3 regions of the Arthrobacter sp. efr-133-TYG-120 genome follow, and region 3 is predicted to be linked to each of the others. Evidence: predicted binding sites of a transcription regulator. Region 3 holds the regulator's gene; each other region holds the start of a gene.

Region 1 (5,026 bases), on a different contig from region 3:
GATGAGCCTGGCTATGACCACGACGCCTGGCTGAAGGAGCAAAGGCCCCCGCACTGGGGCTGAACCCTCCATTTGCTCGTGGTTATCCGGCCGGGGCTCGGGATTGCCGGTTGTCAGAGGGATTGACGAGGACAAAGAACAGTTTCCCTCGCGTGGAAGCTCCGGCGAGGATTTCGGCCTGTTGCGGATTGGCGGCGACAACCACAAGGCCGTCCGCCTCGTTCGTGCCCAACCATTGGGTGGCCTTGCCTCCCTGCCCGGATGTCCACAAGACCGGGACCGCAGATGCCAGGAGTTCGGATTTCTTGCCGGGCCCTTCAGGCCCATCTGCTGCGGTGAGCACAACGTCGACCACCTGGCCCGGCGAGATGAGCTGGATTGAAGCGGGATCGGCCATGCGAAGTGGAACGGCCGCCGTCGCGGGTGCGGTGCCGGTGAGCAGGCCCGGTCCCAGGAGTTGGGCGTCCGTGGGGATCTGCCCCTTTCGCAGGGGCGAGGCAAGCTGCTTCCCGCCGTATCCGGTTTTGGGGGAGAGCGCCCCCGCGGGAACTCCATCTGGAAGGACTTCGAGGGGTTTGAGGTCGGAATCCATCAAAGTGGACCCGGCAGGAAGATCCCGCGCGGCGGCCAGGACCGTGACTCGCTGCTCCGAAGGGGGAGTCAGCTGGTGGACCGCGATCCCGGCGGCCACGCATAGCAGAAGGGCCACCACGAGGCGGCGGTTGTGGTTTAGCCAGCCAGCGAAGCGTCGATGCCCGGATTGTCGCGTGGGAGCGCCGAGGCGCCCGCCCGCCGCCCTGAAAGGAAGAACCTGAAGGCGACGCGTACGGGCCATGCTCATCGGCGACGGGATCCTATCGCGCGGAAGCGACGAAGATCCGGCAGGCACAGGGCCCGGGGATACGTTCGGGATTTTTGGCATGGTGCCACGCTAACGGGGCACGCAGGTCCCGTGGCAGGGCCCTATTGAGCTATGTGGAAACGTTGAGTTATGTGGAAACGTCGTGCTTTGTGGAAAACCGGGGGCAGCCGGAAACGGCTATCAGCTCGCGGCAGCCGCCGGAGCCGGAGACGCAGCTGGTGCGGCGGGAGCGGCCGAAACGGTGCTTCCCTTGGAATCCCGGGAGTCGGTGCGGTAGAAGCCCGATCCCTTGAAGACGACGCCCACGCTGTTGAACTTCTTACGCAACGACCCTTGGCATTCAGGGCAGTCGGACAGCGAGCTGTCCGTGAAAGTCTGAACGATGTCAAAGGCATGTCCGCAGTCTTTGCAGGCATAGGCATATGTGGGCACTGGTGATCCTCCTCCGGGACGAACTGCAGGTCCTGTGCTGCCAAGGCGGATTGTTCCGTCCATTAGCAGTCGCAGGGCCTGAGTGCCAATTCTATCATCCGGAGTCGAGGCCGCTACTACGGAATGTGGCGGAGTAGACAGACCTCAAACTCGGTCAAGCCGCCGCAACCAGGCGTACAACCCGGTTAGGGGTAAGTGCCTCGGCCACGGGCTTGTCGAACGATTGTGCGGGGATCGTCCCCGCGGGCAACACTTCGTGGTCATATACGACGGCGACAGTCGGCGGACGCTGCCCGTCGGCGTCGAGCTTGTCGAGGAGCCGGTCGTAGTAACCGCCCCCTTGCCCGATACGGTTTCCGCTTTCATCGACCGCGGTGGCCGGAAGGAAGATTCCAGCCGCATCCTTGATGGCGCCACTGTCGAATCGTTCGCCCACGGGCTCGTCAATCGGGGCGTAGTTCGAGCGGACAAAAGACGTTTCCGGTGTCCAATAGACCCAGCTCAGACGCCGTTCCGGTTCACAGACGGGAAGGAGGACCCGGTGCCCGGCGGCGTGGAGCGCAGCGAGCAAGGGCATTGTCGGCGGCTCGGCAGCCACGCCGACATAAGCCGCGAAAGTCGACGGATTCCCTTGGGTAACCGCATCCGCCCACAGGAGGCCATGGCGGGCAATCCCCGTTCCAGCGTCAGCACGCTGTTGCGCGGTCAAGGTGAGCCTGCGCTTGCGGTTGTCCCGGCGGATATCGTCCTTCAAAGTCATCTTTGCTCCAGTTCTTGCTGCTGTGCGGCCCGGGGATGGGCAGGAAAGGGAGCTTCACCGCTGTGCGCCCCGGGACTCTTTTGCCCAATGTCCAGCTCCTTCCGTTAGATTAGTCCGGTGACTTCCAATAGCTGCGCCGTCCGCAAGGCCGTGATCCCCGTTGCGGGGCTCGGTACCAGATTCCTGCCGGCTACAAAGGCCATGCCCAAGGAAATGCTGCCGGTGGTCGATAAGCCGGCCATCCAATACGTGGTTGAGGAAGCCGTGGGCGTCGGCCTCAACGACATCCTGATGATCACGGGACGCAACAAACGCGCATTGGAAGACCACTTTGACCGTGTCCCGGCGCTTGAAGCGACCCTTGAGGCCAAGGGAGACATCACCAAATTGGACGCTGTACAGGCCACGAGCGGCCTGGGCGACATCCACTATGTTCGCCAAGGCGACCCCAAGGGCTTGGGCCATGCGGTGCTGCGTGCCAAGCAGCACGTCGGCTATGAGCCGTTCGCGGTTCTTCTCGGTGACGATCTGATCGACGCCCGGGACACACTCCTCAGCGACATGATTGAGGTCCAGCAGAAGACCGGCGGATCAGTCGTAGCCCTCATTGAGGTGGAGCCCTCCCAGATCAGTTCCTATGGCTGCGCTGACATCGAGGATATCGGCGAAGACGGCTACGTCCGGATCAAGCAGCTTGTGGAAAAGCCAGCCGCAGATGAAGCTCCATCAAACCTGGCCGTGATTGGCCGCTACGTGCTTCACCCCGCCGTATTTGACGTCCTTGAGCACACCGAGCCGGGACGTGGCGGGGAAATCCAACTGACGGATGCCCTCCAGGTCCTGGCCGCCGAGGAGGGCGAAGGCCGCGGCGTGTATGGAGTGGTCTTCCGTGGCCGTCGATACGACACCGGGGACAAGCTGAGCTACCTCAAAGCCTGCGTCCAGCTGGCGTGCGACAGCGAAGATCTCGGTCCCGGTCTGCGTGAGTGGTTGCCCGGCTTCGCCGCCGGCCTCAGCAAGTAGCTCATCGTGTGGGGGTCGGCCATTTGGCCGGTGACGTTGGAGAGTGGCGACCTCATCTTGCGTCCCATTCACTACCGGGACAAGAAGGAATGGACCGAGGTCCGCTCACGCAACAGTGATTGGCTGGCGCCTTGGGAAGCCTCCAACCCGGCCCCTGGCGGTCGCCTGCCGAATTATCGGCAGATGGTGGCTTCCCTCAACTCGCAGGCTCGGCAAGCGAGTGCCCTTCCGTTCGTGATCACGGAGCGCATTCCCGGGTTCCCCGAGCCCAGGATCGTCGGGCAGCTCACGGTCTCCTCGATAATGTGGGGGTCGGCGATGACGGCCACGCTTGGTTATTGGGTCGACCAGGCGCGGGCCGGCCGCGGAATAGCTCCCACCGCGGTTGCCATGGCCACCGACCATTGCTTTGAGGCTCTGGGCCTGCACCGGATGGAGATCAACATCAGGCCCGAGAACGGGCCGAGCCTACGCGTCGTTGAGAAGCTGGGATTCCGTGACGAAGGCCGCCGTGAGCGTTTCCTCCACATCAACGGAGAATGGGCTGACCACCGAAGCTTTGCGTTGACCTCGGAAGAGGTCCCCGGCGGTTTGCTGGCCGCTTGGCTGAGACGCGGAGCCAACTAGTCGGCCCAGTGGATGAGAGCCGGTAAATCCATTGATTTGCCGACTCTCCGACGACACACCGTGGGCAATGCGGCGGCCTCTGCGTATTTCCTTCTACGGTTTTGATTGTGGACTTCCCTCTCAGCAGCTCGGTGATATTGGTCATTGCTGTCGCGCTGTGGATTGTTTGGGTTGCGCCATACATACTGCGGAATCGTCACAACCACGTCCAAATGGCCGGTGACATCCCGGCAGATGTCATCGACGAAGACGCTCATGAACTGCAAGCCGGGGTGGTTCTGTCAATCACCCCTCGGCAGGAGAAAGCAATGGAAACCATGCAGAGCACCGCAACCGCATTGCCCGAGGTATCGGCCGGCGCCGGCGAACGGCGTGATGCTGCATCGGATGCGGCGGTCTTCAAAGTCAGATACGGGCGCTGCGCCCTTGCACTCGGCGGTCTCCTCCTGCTGCTCACGGCGGCCGTTTCAGGCGTTCTTCGCATTCTTGGCCTCGTTTCGGGTTGGCTGCCGCTGGCATCCATCGTCGGTGTGGTCGGGACCGTTTTCCTGCTTCGCCGGCTCGCCATCAGGGACCGCCGGGCGAAGATGAACAGGGCCTTCCGTAATGCAATGGGTCCCGCGGTCGAGAGCCCCCGCGCAAATGCGCCGGCGTCGGACCGACCTGCGACCAAGATCTTCGACGCCGAAGCCCACGCCCGTGAGGCGACCCGACTGACCGCCGTCGAGCTCCGGCAGGCCGCCCTTAACGTTGCCGTCGCCGCCGGCGACAACACAGTCCGGTTTACGGCGGAATCCAAAGAGTCTGAATGGCGGCCGGTGGACGTACCCAAACCAACATACGTCGACGCCGCCAAGGCGCCTCGACCGGCGCCCGAACCCCTCGACTTGCCTGAGGCCCCCAAGCCGCTCGGCAAGCCGACGCTGAAGCCGGCCAGCGCGCCGTCCGCGGGTCCGTCGGTCCAGGTACAGCACGGCAAGCCCCAGAGTGCCCTCAGCAACCTCGACGACGTTTTGCAGCGCCGCCGGGCATAGCCTCCCTTGACTACTGTCTGCGTCGCAGGTGGCACGGGACAGGTGGGCCGTGAAGTCGTCCGCTTGGCGCTCGACGCCGGCCTCGACGTGACGGTGCTGAGCCGCCGGCCGCCGTCGGGCACGTCGCCAGCCCATCACGACGGCGCCCGCTACTTTCAGGCTGACGTCACCACAGGGGCCGGGCTGGCAGAAGCCCTGCACGGGGCCGACGTCGTGATCGATTGCTTGGAAGGGCAGTTCGGGAAAGCCCTCAAGAATTTCGCCGACGGCGGCGCGCGCCTGCTCGCC
Region 2 (5,026 bases), on a different contig from region 3:
CTGCCCAAGTTGGCCGGGGGATGCCACTGGATGCGGGGCCGCTTGTGGATTGCCTCGGCTGCCAAAGTCCGGATCGCGGTGCAGGGAATCGGGCCGCGCGTCTGGCTCGAGAGCACGGGCGAGTGGCTGGCGGACGCCGGCATCGGCCCCATCCCCAGCGGCAAGGGCCTGAAGCACGGAAACGGACTCCACGACGTCGACGCCGCCCTCGACTGGCATCCGCGCTTCGGCGACCGGGGGACGGTGCTTGCCGTGACCGGAAGGGAAGACGACGTTGACGCAGCAGAAATCCGGTCCCTGCTGGATGCATGCGCGCTGAGCGAAGCCGAGATGAGGCTCGGCTTCGCCGGACTCGAGGACCCTTTTGAACTCGAATCCACCCTGTAGCCGAGCTCCAGCCCAGGCGGAACAAAGCCCCCATCAACCAAGCGAAAACACGAGAAGGAGAACCCCATGAAAGTCAGGAATTCGTTGCGTGCCCTCAAGAAGGTCCCCGGGGCGCAAGTGGTCCGCCGGCGCGGCCGCACCTTTGTCATCAACAAGCTGAATCCGCGCTTCAAGGCGCGCCAAGGCTAGCTCCCCGTCTAGGCTGGGCAGAGAACCCGCTACGCGAAGGAAGCCCCGTTATGCCGATCCTCAATAAAGACATGACGCTCTGTATTTCTCTCTCTGCCCGGCCCAGCAACAACGGAACGCGTTTCCATAACTTCCTTTACCAGGAGCTTGGCCTGAACTGGATCTACAAGGCCTTCGCTCCCACCGACCTCCCGAACGCGATCGCGGGCGTGCGCGGCCTGGGCATCCGCGGCTGTGCCGTCTCGATGCCGTACAAGGAAGACGTCATCGCCCTCGTCGACCGGATGGACGCTTCGGCGGCAGCAATCGATTCAGTCAACACGATCGTGAACGACGCTGGCGTACTGACGGCCTACAACACGGACTACACCGCGATCGCGCAGCTGATCGAGCGCAACGCGATCGACCCGGCGTCGTCCGTGCTGCTCCGCGGTTCCGGCGGCATGGCAAAGGCCACCGCCGCTGCCTTCCGGGACGCCGGGTTCTCCCGCGTTACAGTGGTTGCCCGGAATGAAAAACCCGGGCAAGCCCTCGCGGGGCTTTACGGCTTCGGCTGGCAAGCCGAAGTAGGGGAGTCGACGGCGGACGTCCTCGTAAACGTGACACCGATCGGCATGGCCGGCGGACCTGAGTCCAGCTCGCTGTCCTTCCCCGAAGCGGCGGTGGCGGCCGCGAAGGTAGTGTTCGACGTCGTCGCCCTCCCCGCAGAGACGCCGCTCATCAAGGCCGGCCGCGCGGCAGGAAAGACCGTGATCACCGGCGCCGAGGTGGCCACCATCCAGGCGCTTGAGCAGTTCGTTCTCTATACCGGCATCACCCCCACACCGGAGCAAGTCGCTGCGGCCGAGGAGTTCACGCGCGCCCAATAGGGCGCCACAGCTCAGAGACCAGCTCAGGCAGCCGCGACGGGCTCCACTACAACAGCCACCTTTTCCTCGCCGATCCTGGTGAGGACCAAGGTGGCTGTTTTGTTGCCGCGGCCTTTTGCCGAGCCTTTTCCTGCCGGGAGCAGCTGCTTCCGCAGCTCCTCCGGGGTGACGGAGGTGCCGCGTTTCTTGATGTCGAGGACGCCGACGCCGTTCGCCTTCACCCAGGCTTTGAGGGCTTTGACGTTCAACGGCATGACTTCCAGGACTTTGTAGGCGCGGGCGAACGGGGTCTCCACAAGTTCCGGAGCGCAAATATAGGCGATGTGCTGGTCCACCAGGTGGCCGCCCAACCGGAGTGCGACGTCGGCCACCAGGCCCGCACGGATCACCGCCCCGTCCGGTTCGTACAGGTATCCCTCCACGGGCCCGACGTCGGGCACCGGACCGCCGTCGAAATCTTCGGCGCTGGTGATCTCGGCTGCGCCTTGCGGCCCGAGTACCAGGGCAGCGCGGCGGATGCCGGGACGGGCGACGTCGTTGAACCACAGCGTCACTTCCGTGACGTCCCCGCCCACCGAAACCCACTGTGCCTCGCAGCCGGCCGGTACCGATTCGTGCGGCATGCCCGGGCCCATTTTGACCCCGACGGACTTGCCGGTCGCCGCCAATGATTCAACGAAGGACAACGGCGGCGAGAACGCCTCCGGATCCCAGATCCGTTTGGTTCCCGACGACGACGTCGTGCGTCGCGCCGGATCGAGCCACACGCCGTCGACCCCGTCGAGGGGCACCGAGGTTGCGTCGGAGTGCACTACCGTCGCGTGCGGGAACGGAATGAGGTTGATGGTGGCGCAGGCTGCGGTGGTCTCGTCGAGCTCCACGGCGGTGACCTCGATGTCCATGGAGGCCATGGCCATGGAGTCCGCTCCGAGCCCGCAGCCCAGGTCCGCCACGTGCCGCGTGCCTGCCTTGGCGAATCGCTCGGCGTGCCTGGCTGCAACATTGAGGCGGGTGGCCTGTTCCAGGCCGGCCTGGGTGAAGAGCATCTGCCGGGCGAATTCTCCGAACTTGGCCTCGGCCCGGGTGCGGAGCCTGGATTGGGTGAGGACGGCGGCCACGAGCGCGGGGGAGTGGCCGTCTTTGCGCAGGCGCGCGTTGAGGGCGAAGGCTTCGCCGTCGCGGTATGGTCCCAAGGATGCCAGGAGTTCCCAACCTTCCGTTGTCAGCAAAGGGGCAATCTGGTCCTGGGGTGTGTCAGCCATGGGAACCAGCCTAATGCTCGCCCGTCATAGAGTGCGGAGGGGGAACCGCGACCACCCGGGCGGATAGGGTTGATGCCATGGAAGACAACCCAGTACGCCAGCCTGACGACGCCAATGGTTCTCCCTTTGCCCCCGATAAACGTCCCTTCGCCGGAAATCTCTCCAAGTATGCCCGCCCCGCACTCATCGTCGGTGTTTTGATTGCCGTTGTCTGCATTGCGCTCTTGATCATTATTTTCTTCCTCGACTCCTTCAACGCGGCCACCTACTCCATGACCGGAAAGAGCGTCCAGGACGCCACCGACGAGGCCCGGGACATCCGTGACACCTACACCGGTGCCCGCATCGCAGCGATCGTCGGGCTGGTGGTGTTCGGCGTCGTCGCGCTCGCCAGCGGCGTAGTGCTCTACCTGAACCGCGGAAACGCGCCGAAGGAAGACTATGACGACGGCGAGGACGTCGACTTCGACGACCTCGCCGGTCAATGAGCTACTCGAGCCGCAAGTGGCGCTTCGGGCGTTCACCCATGACGGAATTCTGGCACTCGCCTTGACCGAGTGCTAATGCTTACATAGAGTCTTGATTAGCACTCTCCCTAGGCGGGTGCTAATCATGCCGCCAGGCACTTACCGGCACCGCGACGACGGTAAGCCCGCCACGGCATCCCTGGTTTGATAGTCCATGTACTACCTCACGTAAAGGAGAGATCCGAGTGTCGGTCTCCATTAAGCCTCTCGAGGATCGCATTGTTGTCCGCCCGCTCGAAGCAGAGCAGACCACGGCTTCCGGCCTGGTCATCCCGGACACTGCACAGGAAAAGCCGCAGGAAGGCGAAGTTGTCGCAGTTGGCCCCGGCCGCTTCGACGACAACGGCAACCGCGTCCCCGTCGACGTAACCGTCGGCGACGTCGTCATCTACTCCAAGTACGGCGGAACTGAAGTCAAGACCGGCGGCAACGAATACCTCGTTCTGTCCGCCCGCGACGTTCTGGCGATCGTCGTTAAGTAATTCCCTGGATCCCGCATCGCAGATCGAGTCGGACTTCTTCCGGTCGAATCAGCGGTGCGGGTTTTCCGTCTTGAAAGGACACAACCATGGCAAAGCAGCTTGCGTTTAACGACGCTGCCCGTCGCTCGCTCGAAGCAGGCATTGACAAGCTCGCCAACACGGTCAAGGTCACCCTTGGCCCGCGTGGCCGCAACGTCGTTCTGGACAAGAAGTGGGGAGCTCCCACCATCACCAACGACGGCGTGACGATCGCCCGCGAAGTCGAACTCGACGACCCGTATGAGAACCTTGGTGCGCAACTGGCCAAGGAAGTCGCCACCAAGACCAACGACGTCGCAGGTGACGGCACCACCACCGCCACCGTGCTGGCACAGGCACTCGTCAAGGAAGGCCTGCGCAACGTTGCCGCCGGAGCCGCACCTGGCGAAATCAAGCGCGGCATCGAGGTTTCCGTCCAGGCCGTGGCTGCCCGCCTCCTGGAGAACGCCCGCGAAGTTGAAGGCACCCAGGTTGCCAGCGTTGCCGCGATCTCTGCCCAGAGCGATGAGGTCGGCGAGCTCCTCGCCGAGGCTTTCGGCAAAGTCGGCAAGGATGGCGTCATCACCATCGAAGAGTCCTCCACCACGCAGACCGAACTGGTCCTGACCGAGGGCATGCAGTTCGACAAGGGCTACCTGTCCCCGTACTTCGTCACTGACGCGGAACGCCAGGAAGCTGTTCTGGAAGACGCGCTCATCCTGATCAACCAGGGCAAGATCTCCTCGCTGCAGGAATTCCTGCCGCTCCTCGAGAAGGCCCTGCAGGCTGCCAAGCCCCTCTTTATCATTGCTGAGGACATCGACGGCGAGGCACTGTCCACGCTGATCGTGAACCGTATCCGTGGCACCCTGAACGTCGTTGCCGTCAAGGCTCCGGGCTTCGGCGACCGCCGCAAGGCCATGCTGCAGGACATTGCCACCCTGACCGGCGCCCAGGTTGTTTCCCCGGAGCTCGGCCTGTCCCTGGACCAGGTTGGCCTCGAGGTCCTCGGCAGCGCCCGCCGGATCACCGTCACCAAGGACAACACCACCATTGTTGACGGCGCCGGTACGCCTGAGGACGTCGCAGCGCGCGTCGCCCAGATCCGTGCAGAGCTGACCCGCACCGACTCCGATTGGGACCGCGAAAAGCTGCAGGAAAGGCTTGCGAAGCTGGCAGGAGGCATCGGCGTCATCAAGGTCGGCGCAGCCACCGAGGTCGAGCTCAAGGAAAAGAAGCACCGCATCGAGGACGCAGTGTCCTCCACGCGTGCTGCCCTGGAAGAGGGCATC
Region 3 (5,026 bases):
CGCGCGCCGCGCCTGCTTGGCGGCTGCCGTGGCGACAGATTGCCATTTCGCGTGGGCTTTTGCCGCCCGGTCACCCTTCCAGCGCACGATGGAACGTTCCGCCTGCCAGGGCACGACGGCGTCGATCCCGAGTTCCGTTGCCGTTTCGACGGCGAGCTCGTCCCGGTCGCCCTTCGCGAGGGCCTGGACCAACACGAGCCGTACGGCTGGCTGGTGTTCCTCCTGGACGGCGGAGGCAAGGACCGTCAGGGTTCCCTGCCCGGATTCGGCCACGGTGCCCGTGAGCCGTTTGCCGGCACCGTCGGCGATATCGACGGCTTCGCCGATTTCCAGGCGCTTGACGGTGACTGCATGCCTGGCTTCGGCGCCGTCAAGCATGAAAGAGTCGCCAGGGCCGAGCCCATCAAGCGATCCGGCAGCTGTGAAGAATACGGGGTTGCTCACCGCTACAGGTTACCGAGCTTGTCCCGCAGCTTCGCGAACATACCTCCACTGGCCACAAGCTTGCCTTCGGTGAACTGCTCCCCGCGCAACTTGGCCAGTTGGCGAAGCAGGTCTTCCTGTGCGGCGTCGAGCTTGCCGGGCGTCTCAACGTGAAGGTGCACCTTGAGGTCTCCCCTGCCGTAGCCGCGGAGATGGGTGACGCCCAGCCCGCGCAGGGTGATGACTTCGCCGGACTGCGTGCCGGACTTGACGTCGATTTCCTGGGGACCGTCGAAAGTCTCAAGCTGGAGCTCGGTACCCAGCGCCGCGGCGGTCATGGGGACGCTCAGCGTGGCGTGGAGGTCGTCGCCTTCGCGGATGTAGGTGGAGTCGCTGTTGACCCGGATCTCCACGTAGAGGTCGCCGGGAGGCCCGCCTGCGGGGCCTGCTTCGCCTTGCGACGACAGCTGGATGCGGGTCCCGGTAGCGACGCCGCCAGGCACCTTGACGGTCAGTGAACGGCGGCTGCGGATGCGGCCCTGGCCGTTGCACTCATTACAGGGATCCTTGATGATCGAGCCGAAACCTTCGCATGATCCACACGGCGCGGCGGTCATGACCTGGCCGAGGATCGAGCGCACGGCCCGCTGGACCTGGCCCGAGCCGCCACAGATGTCGCAGCGTTCCGGGTGGGTGCCCGGTCGGCAGCATGAGCCTTCGCACGTGGGACAGATGACTGCAGTGTCCACTTCGAGCTTTTTGTTGACACCGAAGACGGCTTCGCGCAAGTCGATGCGGACACTGATCAAGGCGTCCTGCCCGCGGCGCATGCGTGATGCGGGGCCTTGCATGCCGCCACCTCCTCCGCCGAAGAAGGTGTCGAAGATGTCCTGGAAGGCGAATCCCTGGCCCGCGTAGCCGCCGCCGAAACCGTTGTCGGTCCCGTTCTCGTTGCCGGTGGCGTCGTAGACGCGGCGCTTCTGTGGGTCGGAGAGGACCTCGTAAGCGTGGGTCACCGCCTTGAATTCCTCTGCAGCGCCGGCCCCGGGGTTCACATCGGGGTGCAGCTTACGTGCGAGTTTGCGGTAGGCCTTCTTGATCTCCTCGCCGGTTGCTTCCGGCGAGACGCCCAGAACGTCATAGTGACTGCTCAAAGTCGGTATCTCTTCCTTGTTTACGGTTCCACTGCGTTTCTTGCGGGGCGGTTTCCAGCCGAGGCCGTCAGCCGCCCAGAATGCGGGAAAGGTAGCGTGCGACGGCACGGACGGCCGCCATGGTGTTGGGATAGTCCATGCGGGTGGGTCCAAGAATGCCGATCTTGGCACTGCTGCCCGGACCGTAGCCCGTGGCAACCACCGAAGCCTCGGAGAGGCCGTCGTAGGGGTTTTCGCGGCCGATACTCACCGTGACGCCCCGGGGGTCTTCCGCCATGTCGGACAAAAGCCGCAACATGACCACCTGTTCCTCAAGCGCTTCGAGGACCGGACCGATGCTCAGCGGGAAGTCCACGTTGGAGCGGGCCAGGTTTGCCGTGCCTGCCATGACCATGCGTTCGTCGCGGCTCCGCTCGGCAAGCCTTTCCAGGCCGTGGGCAAGGGCGCCGGCAAGGTTCCGAAGCGCCGGCGGGCACAGGGCAACCACCGATGGCAGCACTTGCGGCATGAGGTCGAGCTGGGAGCCGGCGATGCTTCCAAGGAATCGCGCCCGCAAGGCCATGAGTTCGTCGTCAGCGGTGTCCGTCGCTGCGTGCACAACGCCCTGTTCCACCTTGCCCGAATCGGCGATCAACACCACCAGGACCTGGCGCGGTGCCAAAAGGACAAACTCAATGTGCCGGACGCGCGCGCGGCTCAGGTGCGGATACTGCACGACGGCGACCTGGTTGGTCAGTTGCGAGAGGAGCCGGACGGTGCGCTCAAGGATGTCCTCGACGTCGTCAGGTCCCTCAAGCAAGGAGTGGATGGCCCGGCGCTCGGCGGCCGAAAGTGGTTTGACCTCGGAAATACGGTCGACGAACAGGCGATAACCTTTGTCCGTGGGAATGCGGCCGGCGCTCGTGTGCGGTGCGGCAATGAGGCCTTCTTCTTCCAAGAGGGCCATGTCATTGCGGATGGTTGCGCTCGACACTCCCAGATGGTGCCGTTCAACCAAGGCTTTGGAACCGACCGGCTCGCGGGAGTGAACGTAGTCCTCCACGATGGCGCGTAACACTTCAAGCTTGCGTGGTTCGCTCACTGCCCACCTCCAATCAACATTTCAACAGTTAGCACTCAACATGCCCAAGTGCTAACAAGTCTAGTATGAGCCACCTCGTTGTTAGCATTGGTACCGCTCGCGGCGAACATGATTCCCGCGCGGTCCTGCGCAACGCCACGGACCGTGACCGATCCCCTAGCGCAAAGTGGTGTGAAGACCGTGTCTTACGACAATTGGGGCCCGCAAGACCTCTCCTCGCCTGCCAAACGGCAACTGCCTGAGGTTCCTGTTGAACGCGGAATGGTTCTCGAAGACGTCCAGTCCGGCTGGGTCGGGGCCGTGACCAGGGTGGAGAAGTCCGGAGGCATGCACATTGTGGTGCTGGAGGATCGGCGGGGAAAAGCCAAGTCGTTCCGGCTTGGCTTCGGATTCCTGCTGGAGGGACAAGCAGTGAAGCTCCTGCCGCCTGCCCCACGCCCGGCCGCCGCCAAGGGGGCGGCGCCAGCAGGCAGGACAGCATCAGGATCCGTCCGAGTCGCCGGCCAGCGGGCCCAAGTCGCCAAGGCGAGCCGGATATGGGTGGAAGGTAAGCACGACGCCGAACTTGTGGAAAAGGTGTGGGGAGATGACCTCCGGGTGGAGGGTATCGTCGTCGAGCCGTTGCATGGCGTGGACGATCTCAAGGCGGCAATAGCCGCATTCTCCCCGGGCCCGGGCCGCCGTCTCGGGATCCTTGTGGACCACTTGGTCCCGGATTCGAAGGAGTCGCGGATTGCTGCCGACGCCATGATGCTGCCGGGCGCCGCGGGAAACGTCTTGATCGTGGGACACCCCTACGTGGACGTCTGGCAGGCAATCCGGCCCAAGGTGTTGGGGATCGAGCAATGGCCGACCATCGCGCGGGGCACGGATTGGAAGACCGGGATCCTGAAGGCGTTCGGCTGGCCGCATGAAACGGCCGAGGACATCGGACTGGGTTGGCAGAAGCTGCTGGGCGCCGTCCACAGCTACGCCGATTTGGAGGCGTCTCTGCTGGGTCGCGTGGAGGAAGTGATCGATTTCCTGACCGTTCCGTGATGAATTACCTGCGTAGGGGACAGCAGTTGGTCGGCTGACCGCGTGCCAAGCAAGTATTCTGGGACAGCAACACTGCACCGATAGACACTCGAAGGAAGAAACTGTGGCAGACAACGCTCCTGACGATCGGGACGGCACCTCGGGCCAGTCCCAGTACCACGGCGTTCCTGCCAACGCGCTGCCCTTGACTGCCTCGGAAGACCGGCAGTGGGCAACCCTGGCGCACTTTGGAGGAATCCTCGGCTGCGTGCCTTCGCTCCTGATCTACCTGATCTTCCGCGAGCGTGGCCCGTTCACGGCCCAGGAATCCAAGGAAGCGCTCAACTTCACTTTGCCTCCGACGATTGCCGCAGTACTCGCAAACATCCTGGTCCTGCTCCCGGTGGTGGGAAACCTGTTCGCGGTTTTGGCCACGGCGATTTGGGTCGCAGTGACCTGCTTCTCGGTGTCGGCCGGAATCCGCGTCAACCACGGTCAGCCGCACCGCTACCGCTTCAACCTGCGCTGGATCAAGTAGCCGGTCCTCGCGGCGGATGCCTATGTAGCCTCCCGCTCCGGGCGCTGACGCCTGCCGCTAGTCCGGAAGGATCCGGCGGACCACGGCATCGGCGAGTAGCCGGCCCTTGAGGGTCAGGACCAGCCGTCCCTGGAAGGCCGCTGCGGGTTCAACCAGGCCGTCGGCAATGAGGCCTGCAACGGCGTGGCGGCCCACCTTGTCGAGCGCGTCGACTTGAAGCCCGGTGCCGAGGCGCGCCTCCAGCATGATGCGTTCCACTTCCCGGGTTCCGGCGTCGAGCGTTTCCCGTCCAGCGGCCGGCGAGGCCCCGCTACCGAGTCTGTTGGCATAGGCGGTGGGGTGCTTGACGTTCCACCAGCGGACGCCGCCCATGTGGGAATGCGCACCGGGTCCGATGCCCCACCAGTCGTCTCCCCGCCAGTAGGCAAGGTTGTGTTTGCACGCCTGTTCGGGCGTACGGGACCAATTGCTGACCTCGTACCAGTCCAGACCGGCGGCGCTGATCAGCTGATCGGCGAGTTCGTACTTCGCGGCGTGGTCGTCGTCGTCGATCCCGGGAACCTCGCCGCGCCGGATCTGTGCCGCCAGCTTGGTGCCTTCTTCCACAATCAGCGCGTAGGCGCTGATGTGGTCCGGACTGTAGGACAAGGCAGTCTCCAGGGAGATCTGCCAATCAGCCATCGACTCGCCGGGAGTGCCGTAGATGAGGTCGAGGCTCACGGCAAGACCGGCGTCGCGCGCCCATTGGACCACCAAGGGGACGCGGCTGGGTGTGTGTGTACGGTCCAGGACCTTGAGCACGTGAGGGACTGC

Evidence for each region. The regulator HrcA, encoded in region 3, represses chaperone genes, less so after heat shock. The targets are predictions, from matches to a motif close to TTNGCACTCGNNNNNNNCGAGTGCNAA.
Region 1: the regulator HrcA is predicted to act here: its motif matches at 1,357-1,383, upstream of QRN51_RS18845 (FmdB family zinc ribbon protein).
Region 2: the regulator HrcA is predicted to act here: its motif matches at 3,245-3,271, upstream of groES (co-chaperone GroES).

The regions. Positions count from the first base shown of each region.
Region 1 is NZ_JARVRI010000036.1:30,029-35,054, forward strand. It holds gene QRN51_RS23490 (hypothetical protein) at 1-63, shown strand, start outside; gene cpaB (Flp pilus assembly protein CpaB) at 83-841, opposite strand; gene QRN51_RS18845 (FmdB family zinc ribbon protein) at 1,043-1,294, opposite strand; gene QRN51_RS18850 (5-formyltetrahydrofolate cyclo-ligase) at 1,449-2,054, opposite strand; gene galU (UTP--glucose-1-phosphate uridylyltransferase GalU) at 2,172-3,077, shown strand; gene QRN51_RS18860 (GNAT family N-acetyltransferase) at 3,084-3,704, shown strand; gene QRN51_RS18865 (hypothetical protein) at 3,701-3,961, opposite strand; gene QRN51_RS18870 (hypothetical protein) at 4,013-4,738, shown strand; gene QRN51_RS18875 (SDR family oxidoreductase) at 4,745-5,026, shown strand, end outside.
Region 2 is NZ_JARVRI010000036.1:9,460-14,485, forward strand. It holds gene QRN51_RS18760 (GTP-binding protein) at 1-387, shown strand, start outside; gene ykgO (type B 50S ribosomal protein L36) at 454-576, shown strand; gene QRN51_RS18770 (shikimate 5-dehydrogenase) at 627-1,445, shown strand; gene QRN51_RS18775 (THUMP-like domain-containing protein) at 1,469-2,707, opposite strand; gene QRN51_RS18780 (hypothetical protein) at 2,785-3,195, shown strand; gene groES (co-chaperone GroES) at 3,420-3,716, shown strand; gene groL (chaperonin GroEL) at 3,803-5,026, shown strand, end outside.
Region 3 is NZ_JARVRI010000010.1:7,931-12,956, reverse strand. It holds gene QRN51_RS05745 (16S rRNA (uracil(1498)-N(3))-methyltransferase) at 1-444, opposite strand, end outside; gene dnaJ (molecular chaperone DnaJ) at 447-1,577, opposite strand; gene hrcA (heat-inducible transcriptional repressor HrcA) at 1,645-2,658, opposite strand; gene QRN51_RS05730 (DUF3097 family protein) at 2,839-3,696, shown strand; gene QRN51_RS05725 (DUF4870 domain-containing protein) at 3,800-4,213, shown strand; gene hemW (radical SAM family heme chaperone HemW) at 4,271-5,026, opposite strand, start outside.